DNA from 3 places in the Marinobacter sp. LV10R520-4 genome. Region 1 is predicted to be linked to each of the others. Evidence: predicted binding sites of a transcription regulator. Region 1 holds the regulator's gene; each other region holds the start of a gene.

Region 1 (5,074 bases):
AACATGGCATTCACGTTGTCCAGAGTTTCCAGCACGACGTCCATCAGTTCAGAGGTTACTTTGCGCTTGTGATTGCGCAGGGTATCGAATACGTTTTCCGCCGAGTGACAGCAGTTCACCAGGGCATCCAACTGCAAAAAACCAGCGCCGCCTTTGACCGTGTGAAAACCACGGAAGATGGCATTCAGCAAATTGCTGTCGTCAGGATTCTGCTCCAGATCCACCAGCTGCTCAGACAACAGTTCAAGAATCTCACCGGCTTCAACCAGAAAGTCCTGCAGGATTTCTTCATCGCCATCAAACGACATGTTTGTTCCTCATTGCTCAGAAACCAAGACTGGACAACAGGTCATCCACGTCATCCTGACCCGACAACACATCTTTGCGTTGTTCAGGCTGCATTTGCGGACCCACACCCTGTTCAGCCGAGGGCTGTTTGTCCTCAATCTGGTGCACTGTACCGGTCAACTGGTCTACGTGGCCTGCCATCACCACCAGGCTCACCAGGTTGTCTTCCACTTCACGCACCAGGGTGACCACATTTTGAATAACCTGGCCTGTCAGGTCTTGATAATCCTGAGCCAACAAAATTTCTGAGAGGTTACCGTACAGCTTGCCGGCGTCGGTGTTCAACGCCGCCAAAAACTGGTCCATGCGAGCGTGCAACTCGCGGAATTCGGTCGGTGCCATATCCCGCCGCCGAAGGCGCTGCCACTGCTGGTGCAGATCTTGGGCTTCGTCTTGAAAATGACGGGCGACCGGCATGCTTTCTTCTACCAGATCCATGGTGCGATTCGCCGCCTGACCCGTCATTTTCACCACGTATTCCAGACGATCGGAGGCGTCGGTCATTTTTGACAGAGCTTCTTGCTGTTCGGGGTTGCGCGGATCAATCTGAAAATTACGCATGGCTTCATGCAGGCTGCGGGTTAGCCGCCCTACTTCGTGGTACAAGCCCTGATCTCGCACTTCTGCAAGCTCGCTGATCATCGCCATAGCGCGGGAATAATCGCCCGCGCGCACGCTCTCAACCAGCTGTTCAGACTGTTGCTTTAATTTTTCCGTCAGCTCTGGTTCCAGGGCATGGCGCTCGCCTGTTGAATTGCTCATGGTTTGTATCCACTCTCCGGTTACTGAATTCGCTCAAAGATTTTTTCGATTTTTTCTTTGAGAACGGCGGCAGTGAACGGCTTTATAATGTAGCCGTTCACACCGGCCTGCGCTGCAGCGACAATCTGGTCGCGCTTGGCTTCGGCCGTCACCATCAGGATCGGCAGGGTTTTCAGCTGATCGTCGGCGCGAACAATCTTGAGCAGGTCAAAACCGGACATGCCGGGCATGTTCCAGTCGGTCACCAGGAAGTCGTACTTGCCGGTTTTCAGCATCGGCATTGCCGTATTGCCATCGTCGGCTTCGTCGGTGTTGGTGAAGCCCAAGTCACGCAGCAGGTTTTTGATAATGCGCCGCATCGTGGAAAAGTCGTCCACAATGAGAATTTTCATATTTTTGTCCAAGAGGACCTCCAATCGGTGGAATCTAGTCGAATCTCGTTGCATCACTGCCTGCAACTCGCGGGTTGCAGGCGCTAGAATTATGTAGGGTCCGTTTTCCAGTCGGCTAACCGGCTACGTAAGCGCAAGGCAGCCTGGCTGTGAATCTGGCTGACCCGGCTTTCGCTGACGTCCAGCACAGCACCGATTTCCCTCAGGTTCAACTCTTCCTGGTAATACAGGCTCAGCACCAGTTTTTCACGTTCTGGCAGGGTTTCAATGGCCGCCGCCAAACTGTTACGAAACGCCGACTCTGACACCCCGTGCAGCGGATTATCATCCGTCTCTGAATGTTCTATCGGCAGCTCGCCGGATTCATTGAGCTCATCCAGACTAAAAAGCCGGCCGCTGTTGGAATCAGCCAGGGAACTGTGATATTCCGAAAGCGTCATATCCAGCTCGGCAGCCACTTCGGCATCCTGGGCTTCGCGGCCCTCGCGGTCCTCTACAGCCTTGATAGCTTTGGAAATGCGCCGGGAATTTCTATGCACCGAACGCGGCACCCAGTCGCCTTTGCGGATTTCGTCCACCATGGCACCACGGATTCGAATACCTGCGTAGGTTTCAAAGGTCGCACCTTTGCCCGTGGCGTAGCGCTGCGACGCCTCAAGCAAGCCAATCATGCCAGCCTGCATCAGATCTTCCAGCTGAACGCTGGCGGGCAATCGCGCCAGCAGGTGGAGGGCAATTTTCTTGACCAGGGACGCGTGCTCTTCAATCAGCCGGGACGCGCCTGAAACACCCGACCGTTTGTAGACTCCGAGATCTTTCGCCAATGTCATAAATCCGCTTTTTGTACGGGATGTGTTTTAAACTTCGACCAGCCGCTCTATAAAGAATTCGAGATGGCCCCGCGGCGATGATGGCAGCGGCCAACTGTCCACTTTTTCAGCCAAAGCCCTAATAGCCAACGAGGCCTTTGCTTGCGGGTAAGCTTCCAACACCGCTTTCTGGCGCCGCACCGCTTTTTTAACGGCCTCGTCGAAAGGCACTATACCTACATATTGTAACGCCACATCCAGGAAACGTTCTGTAACCCGGGTCAGTTTTTCATACAAAAGCCGGCCTTCTTGTTCGGTGTTTACCTGATTGGCCAGAATCCGGAAGCGGTTGGTGCGGTAATCGCGGTTCATCAGCTTTATTAAGGCGTAGGCGTCGGTAATCGACGTAGGCTCGTCGCACACCACCAACAGCAGCTCCTGGGATGCCCGCAAAAAGCTGACCACCGATTCGGAGATGCCTGCGGCCGTATCCACAATCAGTACGTCGATCTGGTCGGCAATGTCACTGAAGGCGTGAATCAGCCCGGCGTGCTCCATGGCACTGAGCTGGGTCATGCGCTGGGTACCTGATGAGGCTGGCACAATCTTGATGCCGCCGGGGCCATCTACCAACACGTCACGCAAATCGCAGTCGCCATTGAGTACGTCTTGCAGATTGCGTTTGACTTTCAAGCCTAGCAGCACATCGATATTGGCAAGCCCCAGGTCGGCGTCTAACAGCACCACTCGACGGCCCTTTTGTGCCAGAGCAATGCTCAGGTTGACCGACACATTACTTTTGCCAACGCCACCTTTACCGCCAGTGACCGCAATTACCTGAACCGGATGTGCTTTACTCATATTGATGATGGCCTCTTGCCATGTTTGACCGGGAACGGACGTTGCCGCTGCCCACTGTTCTGTACCGCCCGCTTGCTTTGCTGCTTTTACAATCGGCGTGTTCAAGACCCGCTGGCAACGGCTTCCTCCTGCCGCAAACCCTTCATACGTTCTACACCGAGTTGCACCAGAGCAAGCGCTTTCGCCGGGTGCAAGTCTTGGGGTATTTTCTGGCCGTCGGTGTACCAAGCCACCGGCAGACTGGTTTCCATAACAAATCCCAGCACTTCGCCCAGAGTCAAAGCCTCATCGATCTTGGTAATCACACAACCGGCAAGGTTTGCCATCTTATAGCAATGCCATACGGATTTCATAATCCGCGGCTGGCTGGTGGCAGACACCACCAAATGTGTACGGATTTTGTGATGACTGCGGACCAGCTCGGCTAATTGCTCCTGATAGCCCCGATCGGTGCTGGTCAGCCCGGCGGTATCAATCAACACCAGGCGACGGTCAGACAACTCATCCAGAATTTCATCCAGCGGGTGGCTTTCATCAACCACCCGTACCGGAACGCTAAGAATACGGCCAAACACAAACAATTGTTCGTGCGCCGCAACCCGATAACGATCGGTGGTAATCAACGCTAGGGAGTCGGCGCCGTGGCGCAGCACGTAGCGAGCCGCAAGTTTGCCGATGGTAGTGGTTTTACCCGCTCCGGTAGGTCCCACAAGGGCAAATACGCCGCCTTCATCCAGCCATTCCTGGCGCGAGGTACGCACGCCGTTAACCAGCATTTTGAGAGACTGCTTCCAGCCATCTTCCAGGCGCCCGGACTGGTGACGGCGGGCGAGATTGTCGGACAACTTGCGGCTTAAGCCAAACTCACCCAGGCGTTCTGCCAAGCGCTGCTGAAGAGCTGTAATATTGGCGCCGGCACTGGTGTCTTTTACCGCGGCAGGCGCAGCCTGACCGCTCATCAGCTCGCGCAGACTGCTTATTTCAGAACGCATGGCCGCCAGTTCCCCGGCATAACCCGCAGGCTGAGCGCTTTGCGCTGCGGCGTTTTCACTACGCCCGTCAGCGCCGGCCGGCAAGGTTCTGCCGCCCTCTGCAAACGGATCTGCGCTGGTCATATCGGCAAAGCCATTAACAGTTTCAGCAATGGAGCCGTAACCGGCCTCGCTTCCGGCGCGCTGCTCGCGCACACCGCGGATGCGATCACGGGAGCGGCCAAGCTCGTCTTCCAGGTGGCGCTGCTGGTCTGCCTGCAGCTCGGCCAGATGGGTGCCGCTGGTGGCTGCCATCGCTTTGTCACCTAAGCGTTGGCGCGCCATGTTTTCGTCGTAATCGAGGGCCGTCACAATTTCAACGCCGCCGTCTACCCGGCGGTTGGAAAGTATCATCGCATCCGGCCCCATGTGTTCGCTGACCTGTTTCAGGGCTGCGGCCATTGTGGGTGCAAAAAAACGTTTTACTTTCATACTTGTTCATCCTTTGCCGGGAACGCGGCTGGCGTTATCCGTGTGTCGTCTGCGCCTTTACTGGCCTACCGACGCTACGATGGTAATCTGTTTGTTATCCGGCACTTCCTGATAAGACAGTACGTGCAGGCGTTCTATGCCGTAACTGGCGAACTTTGCCAGCACCGGCCTCAGCGGGCCGGACACCAGCAGAATCGCTGGTTTACCGAGCACTTCCTGGCGTTGCACGCTGTCTTGCAATGAACGCTGGAGTTTTTCCACCATGTTCGGCTCTAGCACTAGCCCGATATCGTCCTGGGCGCCGGATTGTTGACTCTGCTGCACAGACTTAAGCAATAACTGTTCCAGATCTGGATCCAGGGTAATCACCGGTATTTCGGATTCGTTACCAACGATGCTCTGCACAATCATCCGCCGCAGGGCCTGGCGGGTTACTGTG
Region 2 (5,074 bases), 720 kb from region 1:
CCGTTTAAGTAAAGGCCACCATTTTTCAGCCAGGTTACTTCAGCATGAGCAAGGGCCGGCCCGATCATTGATCACTGGAATTAACAATCGACATGCTTTCAATCGTAACCGCCTGAAGCGGAACATCATTCATGCCCTGGCGTGACCCGGTTTGTACATTGGCAATGGCATCAATAACGCCCATACCGGAAACAACCTTGCCAAAGACCGCGTAACCAGCACTGCGCGAGTTGGGGTTAAGGAAGTCGTTATCGGTCAGGTTGACAAAAAATTGGGCGGTTGCCGAATCCGGCGCATTGGTGCGCGCCATGGCAAGGGTGCCACGCAGGTTTGGCAGGGAGCCGGTGGCCTCGTTACGGATGGGCGGCCGGGTTTCCTTGCGCTGCAGCTGTTCGGTAAACCCACCGCCTTGAATCATGAACCCTGGAATTACCCGATGAAATACGGTGTCATCATAATAACTCGAACGCACGTATTCCAGAAAATTGGCCACTGTGTCCGGTGCGACGTCTGGCCTCAACTGAAGTGTAAATTGGCCTTCGGAGGTGATGACATCCACTTTGACCAGATCCTGATTGCTGAATTCGCTGGCGCTATCATCAGCGTTAGCGGTGCCCACCAGAGCGCAGGTTGCGGTCAGAACGGAAAAGCAAAATGCAGGAAAAAAACGTTTTACAGCGGGCATGCTCTGGCTACCTTTGCAGATTGCGATTAAAAAATGTGATTTAAAGCACGGCAGAGAAGCGGAACAGGCTATTAACGCTTCAGGCGCTGGCCAGAATAGTACTGGATGACACTGCCGTATGCTGGCCACCAGCGCCGTAGAGTTTTTGCCGGCTGCTAGCACCGCGAACTATATCACTTAATCTGGCCAGGCGTTTTTGCATGTGGGCCATTACCCGGCCGTTGTTCTGGTTTAGTTGCTGGCACTGGGTCAGTGCCTGATCGGCCTGTTGCCAAAGCTGGTGAAGCTCGGTCAAGCCAGCAGCGGCAATAAAGCGGGAAGGATTGCCGCTCTCAGGACGAAAGCCCATAGCAACCAAAGCGTGAATCTTGAGCTTGGCGCGTTCGCGAATTTGCTCCAGCTGGGCGTTCTTTTCGTCAGTCAGTGCCTGCAACTGTTTCATGTCAGAGGTGGACAGCAGTTCTTTTTCATCGCGCAAAAGATCCGCCATAGCAGACAACTGGCGGATATCCTGCGCAAGAAGGTGTTTCAGATCATCAATAGCGGCCATAATTTATTCACCCGAATATGCTTTTATCCATATCAAGCATTTTCTGGGCCAATTGTTGAGCGTCTACCTTGTAACTGCCATCTTCCAGGGCGCTGCGAATCTGAGAGATCCGCTCATCGTCCATTTCCGGGAAGTCGCCCAGTTTCTGCTCTAGCTGTTTAAGATCGCGGGCCTGAGTGCTCAAATTAACATTCTCACCGCGGGCCTGCGTGCTTTGGGCTGCGGCCTTCTCTGCCGTTGCGGTTTTGGCCGCGTTGCCGGCTTTATCGGCGGTGGGGCGCTGGGTGTTGATTTGGCTTTGGTTGATTCCATTGAAGTCAACGGACATGTTGGTACCTGCTGTATTGGGTGCTGCGCCGGTCGAGGCGCAAAATATGGCCTATGACTGAGTAACGGCGGCGGTCAAAAAAGCTTTAACATATTTTTACAAAAAAATGGCCGGCTAGTTTTTGCCGCTGGTGTTTTGGCGGCAAGGGCTTCTGTGGTGTAACGGCAAGGATGTGCCGAAAAGTGCAGAAAAAGCGCCGCCTGGCTTTCCGTTGGCTTCTTACATCGGAATCAGCACCTGGCCAGGCGCGGTCACCCGCCCTTTGATGGTTCGTGAAGACTGCAGGTTTTCCACCAACACCTGCTCACCAATCGCCGCATTGGCCAGGGCCTTTCCGCGCGAACGCACGGTGAAAGAACCGCTGCTGGCGGTGATCATAACATGGTCGCCACGCTCCACGGCATCGGGTGCCGCAAGTAGATTCGGGGTAATCAGCGAGCCACTGTTAATGGGCCGGCGAACTTCCATGCCGATGATTGATTGCGCTTCGACAATGGTCCCACGGCGGCTGGCATTCACCACAACGGTCCGCTGGCTTAACATATCGGCGCGAAGGCGCTCGCCGCGGGCGAGTGGGCGGCTAGCCACCAAAGCCGGTCCGCGAATGTCTACGGTAGCACCCAGATACATGCGCCATGGTCGCTCGCCGCTGCACTCGATTAACATAGAGGGCTGGCCGGACTTCCAGGGATCACCGTTGAAATGAACGTTCAGCGGACCACTGCAGGCAGCCAATGACAATCTGGGGTCGGGTTTTGCGCTTTCATAGCTGACTTCATAGCCTGCAGCGGCCTGTTCTGTGGCAAACTGTTGCAAAAACAGATTAGCCGCAGTGTGAATGTCATGTGCGGTAGAGTTTGCCAGCGCAAACGAGCTTAGGCATAGGCCGAGCAGGGCAATGACAAGAGTGTGTTTGCGCATAATATAAAAGCGTCCTGTTTTGCCGGTGTGTTGGTAAAGCCTGCTGTGCTGCGCAAAAATAATTCCGGTGGCATCACGATTTGCGGGCACTGGCCGTTAAACCTGACATGCGATAGCGATATTTTGGCGCATGTCAGAAAAATTGCTCTTTCAAGACTCTTAAGAAAGCAAAAACTGTGCCGGTTAGCCCGGCCGTCGGGAGAAAGAACTATGGCAGGTGTATTGGACAGCGTGAACCAGCGTACGCAGATGGTCGGGAAAAACCGGCTGGAGTTGCTATTGTTTCGGCTCCGCGGGCGCCAGGTGTATGGCATTAACGTGTTTAAGGTAAAAGAGGTGTTGCAGTGCCCTAAGCTGTTCAGCATTCCCAGCAGCCTACCGGTGGTTCGCGGCGTGGCGTACACACGCGGCGCGACTATTCCGATTATTGATCTGGCGATGGCGATTGGCATGCCGGCCATCCCTCAAGAAGATCTGGCCACCAGTTTTGTGATCATTACCGAGTACAATCGCAAAACCCAAGGCTTTCTGGTGAGTGGCGTGGAAGGCATTGTGAATATGAACTGGGAAGATATTCTGCCACCGCCTAAAGGCGCAGGCCGCGATGTGTACCTGACAGCCGTCACCAAAATTGACGACAAGCTGGTTGAAATCATTGATGTAGAGAAAGTTCTTTCGGAAGTGGCTCCACTGAAGGAAGACGTTGGTGAAGGTGTTCTCAGCCGCAGTGCCGAGAGGGTTCAAGGCCATCTTCCGGTGTTGGTGGTGGACGACTCGAATGTGGCCCGGCGGCAGATCGAGCGTTGCCTGAAAGCCATAGGCATGGACGCTGTTATCCACAATGACGGCAAGCAGGCTCTGGACTATCTGGTGGAGATCACCGCCGACGGCTCCAAAGCGACAGATCATCATTCGATGATGATTTCCGACGTTGAAATGCCTGAAATGGACGGCTATACACTGGTTGCGCGTTGTAAGGAAAATCCGCTGATCAGCGAGCTGTATATTATGCTGCATACGTCCCTGAGCGGGGTGTTTAACAAAGCGATGGTTCAGAAAGTGGGGGCGGACGATTTTATGGCGAAATTCAGTCCGGACGAACTGGCCGAGCGGGTTATGGATATTATTGATGGAAAATAAACGTGTTACGTCACAGGCCATTAGAATCGAGAACGCATGAAATCTGAAATTACTCATCAGGAATACGCGGCGTTCAAAACCTTTCTGCAGGACGCATCCGGCATTCTGCTGGGTGACAATAAACAGTATCTGGTGAAAAGCCGGCTACGCCGGATTTTGGAAGACAATCAGCTTGTCTCTCTTGGGGAGTTACTTGATCGCCTGAAGCGTCCGGGCCGCAATAATCTGAGCGAGGTGGTTATAGACGCTATGACCACCAACGAAACTCTATGGTTTCGGGATAATCATCCGTTCCGCATTTTGCAGGATATTTTGTTGCCTGAGTTTGCTGACCGTAAGATGCCGCAGCCGTTACGCATCTGGTCGGCGGCCTGCTCTACCGGGCAGGAACCGTATTCCACTGCAATGGTGATCGAAGAGTATCGCCGCTTGCGGCCGGGGCGCCTGCGTGACGTGAAGATTGTCGCCACCGACATTTCCAAAACGGTGCTGGATGCGGCGCGTCGTGGCGAATATGAAACTATTGCTATTGGTCGGGGCTTGTCGCCGGAGCGGCAAAAACAGTTTTTTACCGCTGCTGCCAACGGCCGTTGGCAGATCAAACCACAGATAAAAGCGATGGTGGAGTATAAGGAAATCAACTTATTAGAGCGGTATCTTCTAGGCAAGTTTGATATCGCCATGTGCCGCAACGTGCTGATCTATTTCTCCGCGGAGCACAAGCGCGACATTCTTACCCGTATTCACGCGTCCTTGAACCCAGGCGGCTATCTTATACTGGGTGCATCGGAATCCCTCACCGGATTAGCGGACCTGTACGAAATGGTCCAGTGCAGTCCGGGTATTATCTACCGAAAAAAATAAACTATGCCATTGAATGTCTGGGTGTTAATCGCGGCGCAAGCGATGGCCATGTGTACGGCGCCATTTATTGTGTTTATTGGCAGTATTCAGGGCCGGGCGCTGGCCGGGAGCCCTGAATACGCGACCTTGCCGGTTGCGCTCGTGGTGGTGGGTACGGTGTTGTCCATCAAGCCCGCCACCTGGCTTATGGCTCGCGTCGGGCGCAAGCCCGTGATGCTTTTGGGCACGGTTATGGGCACGGTTGCTGCTGGAGTGGGTGCGCTGGCTTCCTGGCAAGGTGCTTTTGCCCTTTTGTGTCTAGCGGCGGTACTTGGCGGCAGCGGGCTTGCGGTGGTGCATCAGTACCGCTTCGCCGCTATGGAATCTGTTCCCCCAAAACTGGCCAGCACTGCAGCGGCCCGCGTTCTGTTAGGTGGATTGGTTGCGGCCTGGGTCGGTCCGGAAATTGCCTCGATTGGTGGTGACGATCCGCTGCACCCGTTTCTGACCAGCTGGCTGGGACTGGCAGCGGTTCAGCTTGCGGCCATGATCATATTGGTGCTCGGTTACCGCAGCAGTGGCGAACTACCGCGACCGGTGCATGAAG
Region 3 (5,074 bases), 880 kb from region 1:
ACCCTGTCTTGCGGGCGCTTGGGGCCGGCCATGCTGGCTTCGACCTCATCCATATTCAATTCAAGGGTATCGGTATACGCCGGCTCGTGGCCGGGTTCACGCCACAGTCCCTGTGCTTTGGCGTAGGCTTCTACCAGCTCGACCTGCTGCTCCTCACGGCCGGTCAGGCGCAAATACTTCAGAGTCTGTTCGTCTACCGGGAAGAAACCGCAGGTGGCACCGTATTCAGGCGCCATGTTGGCAATGGTGGCACGGTCGGCCACCGGCATGTCTTTCAGGCCGTCGCCGTAAAATTCGACAAACTTGCCCACGACTCCATGGCTGCGCAGCATTTCGGTAACGGTCAGCACCAGATCGGTGGCGGTAATGCCTTCGCGCAATTTGCCGCTGATTTTAAAGCCTACCACTTCGGGAATTAACATCGATACTGGCTGGCCCAGCATGGCGGCTTCGGCTTCAATGCCGCCCACGCCCCAGCCCAAAATACCCAGGCCGTTGATCATGGTGGTGTGCGAATCGGTGCCTACCAGGGTGTCCGGATAGGCCAGGGTTTTGTCGCCCAGCTGTTTGTGCCACACGGTTTTGCCCAGGTATTCCAAGTTCACCTGGTGGCAGATGCCGGTGCCGGGCGGCACCACGCGGAAATTATCAAACGCCTGCTGGCCCCAACGCAGAAATTCGTAACGCTCCTGGTTACGCTCCATCTCCATGGCCACGTTGTCTTTAAAGGCTGAAGCATCGCCAAAGTTATCGACCATCACGGAGTGGTCAATCACCAGGTCTACCGGCGACAACGGATTGATCATTGCCGGATCTTTGCCCGCAAGCTTAACGGCGTCGCGCATGGCGGCAAGATCCACCACACCGGGCACGCCGGTGAAGTCCTGCATCAGCACCCGCGCCGGGCGAAACTGAATTTCAGTGTCGGAATTGCAATCTTTGAGCCACTGCACCATGGCATCAATATGGCTGCGGTCTACGGTGGTGCCGTCTTCATTGCGCAACAGGTTTTCTAACAGCACTTTCAGCGAAAACGGCAGGCGGTCAAGGTCACCCAGCTCAGCCGCCGCTTTCGGCAAGCTGTAATAATGATAGGTGGTGTTTCCAGCCTTTAGACTGCTAAGGGTGTTCAGGCTATCCTGACTGTGAAGTTCACTAGACATAGCGTGCCTCCTGCGGTGAATGTAGCTCCTACTACTATCGCACCGTTTCAGTAGACTGCAACTCCATAACGGAGATCTTCACTATTCACGGGCTGAATAGTGAAGCGTTAACATTCATTCTATGGTCAGTTTTAGCCGATTTTAGCGAGTTGTGTAACCGGCGATAAGCTCATCTACCTGGCCAATCATCTGCTCGATGTCGGTCACCATGATCTGGGTTTTTTTGGCTTCGCGCAACACGTCCTGGCTTTGTTCAGCCACCAGCTAAACGCTCTGGTTGATCTGCCCGGATGCCACTGCCTGTTGCTCGGTAGCCGATGCAATCTGCAGGTTCATGCCGTTCACTTCGGCAATGGCCGCTTCAATAATCGTAATCGCCTCACCGGTCTGCTTCATCGCATTGAGCGTCTCCCGCGAGCGGGTCCCCCCCATTTCAATCGCGGCCAAAGTGGTTTCCGACACATTGGCCAGGCCGTCCATGGTGGCGCGGATTTCCGTGGTGAATTCCTGGGTACGCCGCGACAGTTGCCGCACCTCATCCGCAACCACCGCAAAACCGCGACCATGCTCGCCAGCGCGGGCGGCTTCAATAGCCGCGTTCAACGCCAGCAGATTGGTCTGGTCCGAAATATCGTTAATAGATGCAATAAAACTGCTGATAGACTGAACCTTTTCCACCAGTTCAGTCACCATGCGGGCGGAATCCGTCAGCGCCGTGTTGGTGGCGTCGGTCATGGCAATGGCGCTGTGAATATGACGCCCGCCTTCGGCTGAGGCTTCCGCCGAGCGACTGGCCGCTTCCGCCGCGGCCTGGTCGGTCTGGGCCTGCTGGACGTCGGCAATGCGATCGGTGGAGCTGCCCGCGACCATCAACGCACTGGCGCTGGTGCGCAGATTGCCGAACAGCGAACGTACAGTCTCAATCAGCTCGCTAAAACGCTCCGTCATGGTATTGAACGAGCTGCCCGCCAGATCGCCTTCGCTGGCTACAAGGCGACCGCGCAAGTCCTGTTCTTTGTCAAAGGCGCTCACCAGAGCGATCATTTCCCAAGACCGCTTCTGATCGGAGGCCAAACTGATCGCAAAAAACGCCAGAATACCGGCATCAAACACCACAAAAGCTGGCGCTGGTTGTTTTTAGTAACCACATAGAGCCGTGCACTGTGGTTGATGTCAACGCCGTTACCGGCCTGGCGGGCGGCAAAAACACCGCGCTGGCCAGAAGAATTAGAGGTTTGTGTTTCAAAGCTAAGTTTCCCGTCTTAGTCAGGTAAAAAGGGTGGGTTGGTGGCAGCGGCGTGCCAGTTTTAGTTAACGACGGGAACAACGTATTCTTTAGGCAGCGCTTTTGCGATTATAGCTACCGCACCCAAGCCAGTCAGGACGCAGACACATTTTGAAACACTATTGCCACTATCACCCCGGCGACCCGGCCAAATGGCATTGCGGTGAATGCCAGCTGCATTTTTGCGCCCGCTGCATGCCAGATGCTAACGCCAAACAACGTCGCGGGATTTGCCCCCAGTGCAGCAAGGCAATGCGCTATTTGGGGGCCGCAACCGAGGTAGTGCCGTTCTGGCACCGGCTGGGGGCGTTTTTCCGCTATCCATTCCACACTGATCCACTGCTGGTTATCGCCATCTGTACCCTGGTGCCGGCCCTGGTGCCTCAGAATCTGCTGGGCATGCTGGTGTGGCTGTTGCTGGCGCTGGCGTTGATGAAATACACCTACGCCGTTATCAATCGCACCGCAGAAGGCCACCTGAAGCCACCACCGTTGGCCGAGGCCTTTAGCGGCAGCGGCTTTAACATTGTGATATTGCAGATTCTGGTGTTTGCGCTGATGGGCGGACTGGTGACGGCCGCGGGCATGCTGGGGGGACCCTTGCTATTACTGCTGACGCTGGCGTTTGTGGTGCTAGCCCTGCCCGCCAGCATTATGGTGTTGGCCATGGAGCGCAGCGTGGGCGCGGCGGTAAACCCCCTGAACCTGGCCACTTTGATCGCCCGCATCGGCAGCCCCTACTTCCTGCTCTACGGTTACCTGATTCTTCTGGTGCTGGCGTCTGGCGCGGCACAGGATTTTGCTTTAACGCACTTTTCAGAATGGGTATCGCGGCCGCTGGCAGGTTTTCTTAACAGCACCTTCACCCTAATGCTGTTTCACATGCTGGGTTATCTGCTGTTTCAGTATCAGGAAGAGCTGGGTTTTGCTGCGGACTACCAGGACCCTATTGAACCCGAGGACCAGCACCACCGCGACCAAAGCCAGCGCTTTGATGCCGATCTGGACATGAACCTGAAAGATGGCAACTACGATCGCGCGCAGGCTCTGCTGCTGGAACAGCTCAAGCGCGAGCCAGACAACTCGCTGCGCATTGGCCAACTTTACCGATTGCTGGCGGCGCGCAATGACATTCGCAGCCTGCACGCTAACCATCCGCGCATCATGGCCTGGCTGGCAGCGCGCAATGATGGCAAGGCCCTGGCCGATTTGCTGGTGCAGCTGCAGCAGGCAGACCCACAATTCCGTTTGCAAGACGCCGAGCTTTCGGTAACGGTGGCCGGCGCGCTTTATCGCAGCAGTCACCATCGTTTGGCATTGAAACTGCTACAGGATTTTCACAAGCGTTTTGCCGACAGCCAGGCACTGGTGCCAGCCTACCTGCTGGCCGCGCAAACCCTGGCCAACGGCCTGGGCCAGTGGGAAAAAGCCACGGCGTTTCTGGGCTTTATTCAACGCCAGTGCCCGCAACACCCTCAGCACCCAGAAATTCAGCACTTTCTGGAGCAAGCGCAGGAACGCCAGCCATTACGCGGCCCCAAAGCCAGCTTTAACGTAGCGGACTAATGTTCCGCCTTGCTAATTCGTAAGCCTGTTGAGCGCCTGGTGCCGCCAGCGTAGCGTTATAACCACTGCCGGTAATACTGGGCCTTGGGTGCCATCTGGCGTTTTTCAAATTCCGCCACCAGCAGCCGGCAGGCCTCGCTGACCATCAGCTCGCTGCCAGCGCCTCGCAGGCGCTCAAAGGCTTTTTCTGCGGTGCTCAAATCATGCTGTTTCAGGCTGGCAAACAGCACACGATTGTGGTCTTCCGCCGCCAACGGATGGTGCGCCTCGCCTTTGGCCAGATACTCCTGCCATACCGCAATAACCTGATCAAATTGCTGCCTGCTAAGCGCATCCCCCATCCGCTCGCGGCTAAGGTGACGATACTCTGGTAGGTCCGGGCGCAGTTGCGCCAGTTGCTGCTGATGTTGCAGCACCAACGCGCGCTGGGGGTAAGCTTCTCGCAAAGCCTCAAAGCGCGCGCTAGCCAGCTCAAAGTCCAGGGTAGATATAGCCGCCATAGCTTGCCCGTAAGCCTCGGTAAAAGCGGCATCTTCCGCTCCGGGTTCCGGCTCGAAAAACGTGTCTTTCACCTGGAACCAGCTTTTACCCAAGGCTCCCACCAGAACCGCACCTGCCAGCAGACCGCCAGCGTGGGCCACGTAGGCAATACCGGTAGCACCGGCGTACCAGTAATCGTAAATCTCTTTACCCAGCCACACCGGCAGAATGGCGATAGCCGGCGCTCGGAAATAGTTAAAGTAGACGCCCAAAAAAATGAAAAAGCGGATTTTTTGCAGGCCGTAAATCGCCACGTACATGCCCATCAGCCCGGAAATGGCGCCAGACGCACCAATCAGCGGCACCAGGCTGCCCGTAGAGAAGCCAGTGAACATTAAGCCAGACAGCGCCCCACACAGCAGATAAGCCAGCAGAAAGCGCGCAGCTCCCAAAGCTTTCTCTACGGTAAACCCCAGCAAAAACAGAAACACCAGATTGCCCAGCAAATGGCCCCAGCCGCCGTGCAAAAACTGATAGCTGATAAGGCTGTGCAACGACAAATGCGCGGGTATCAGCCCAA

What was found. The regulator FliA, encoded in region 1, starts transcription of late flagellar genes. The targets are predictions, from matches to a motif close to CTAAAGTTTNNNNNNNNNNNGCCGNTAA.
Region 2: the regulator FliA is predicted to act here: its motif matches at 1,625-1,652, upstream of flgM (flagellar biosynthesis anti-sigma factor FlgM).
Region 3: the regulator FliA is predicted to act here: its motif matches at 2,475-2,502, upstream of ATG98_RS09245 (methyl-accepting chemotaxis protein).

The regions. Positions count from the first base shown of each region.
Region 1 covers NZ_PDJM01000001.1:2,778,771-2,783,844, reverse strand. Annotated here, with positions in the region: gene ATG98_RS13625 (chemotaxis protein CheA) at 1-308, opposite strand, end outside; gene ATG98_RS13620 (protein phosphatase CheZ) at 325-1,110, opposite strand; gene cheY (chemotaxis response regulator CheY) at 1,131-1,514, opposite strand; gene ATG98_RS13610 (RNA polymerase sigma factor FliA) at 1,592-2,332, opposite strand; gene ATG98_RS13605 (MinD/ParA family protein) at 2,360-3,172, opposite strand; gene flhF (flagellar biosynthesis protein FlhF) at 3,274-4,635, opposite strand; gene flhA (flagellar biosynthesis protein FlhA) at 4,693-5,074, opposite strand, start outside.
Region 2 covers NZ_PDJM01000001.1:3,495,148-3,500,221, forward strand. Annotated here, with positions in the region: gene ATG98_RS16945 (peptidylprolyl isomerase) at 65-685, opposite strand; gene ATG98_RS16950 (flagella synthesis protein FlgN) at 765-1,235, opposite strand; gene flgM (flagellar biosynthesis anti-sigma factor FlgM) at 1,243-1,563, opposite strand; gene flgA (flagellar basal body P-ring formation chaperone FlgA) at 1,783-2,484, opposite strand; gene ATG98_RS16965 (chemotaxis protein CheV) at 2,695-3,624, shown strand; gene ATG98_RS16970 (CheR family methyltransferase) at 3,661-4,488, shown strand; gene ATG98_RS16975 (MFS transporter) at 4,492-5,074, shown strand, end outside.
Region 3 covers NZ_PDJM01000001.1:1,902,633-1,907,706, reverse strand. Annotated here, with positions in the region: gene acnA (aconitate hydratase AcnA) at 1-1,163, opposite strand, end outside; gene ATG98_RS09245 (methyl-accepting chemotaxis protein) at 1,428-2,279, opposite strand; gene ATG98_RS09240 (B-box zinc finger protein) at 2,560-4,014, shown strand; gene ATG98_RS09235 (rhomboid family intramembrane serine protease) at 4,071-5,074, opposite strand, start outside.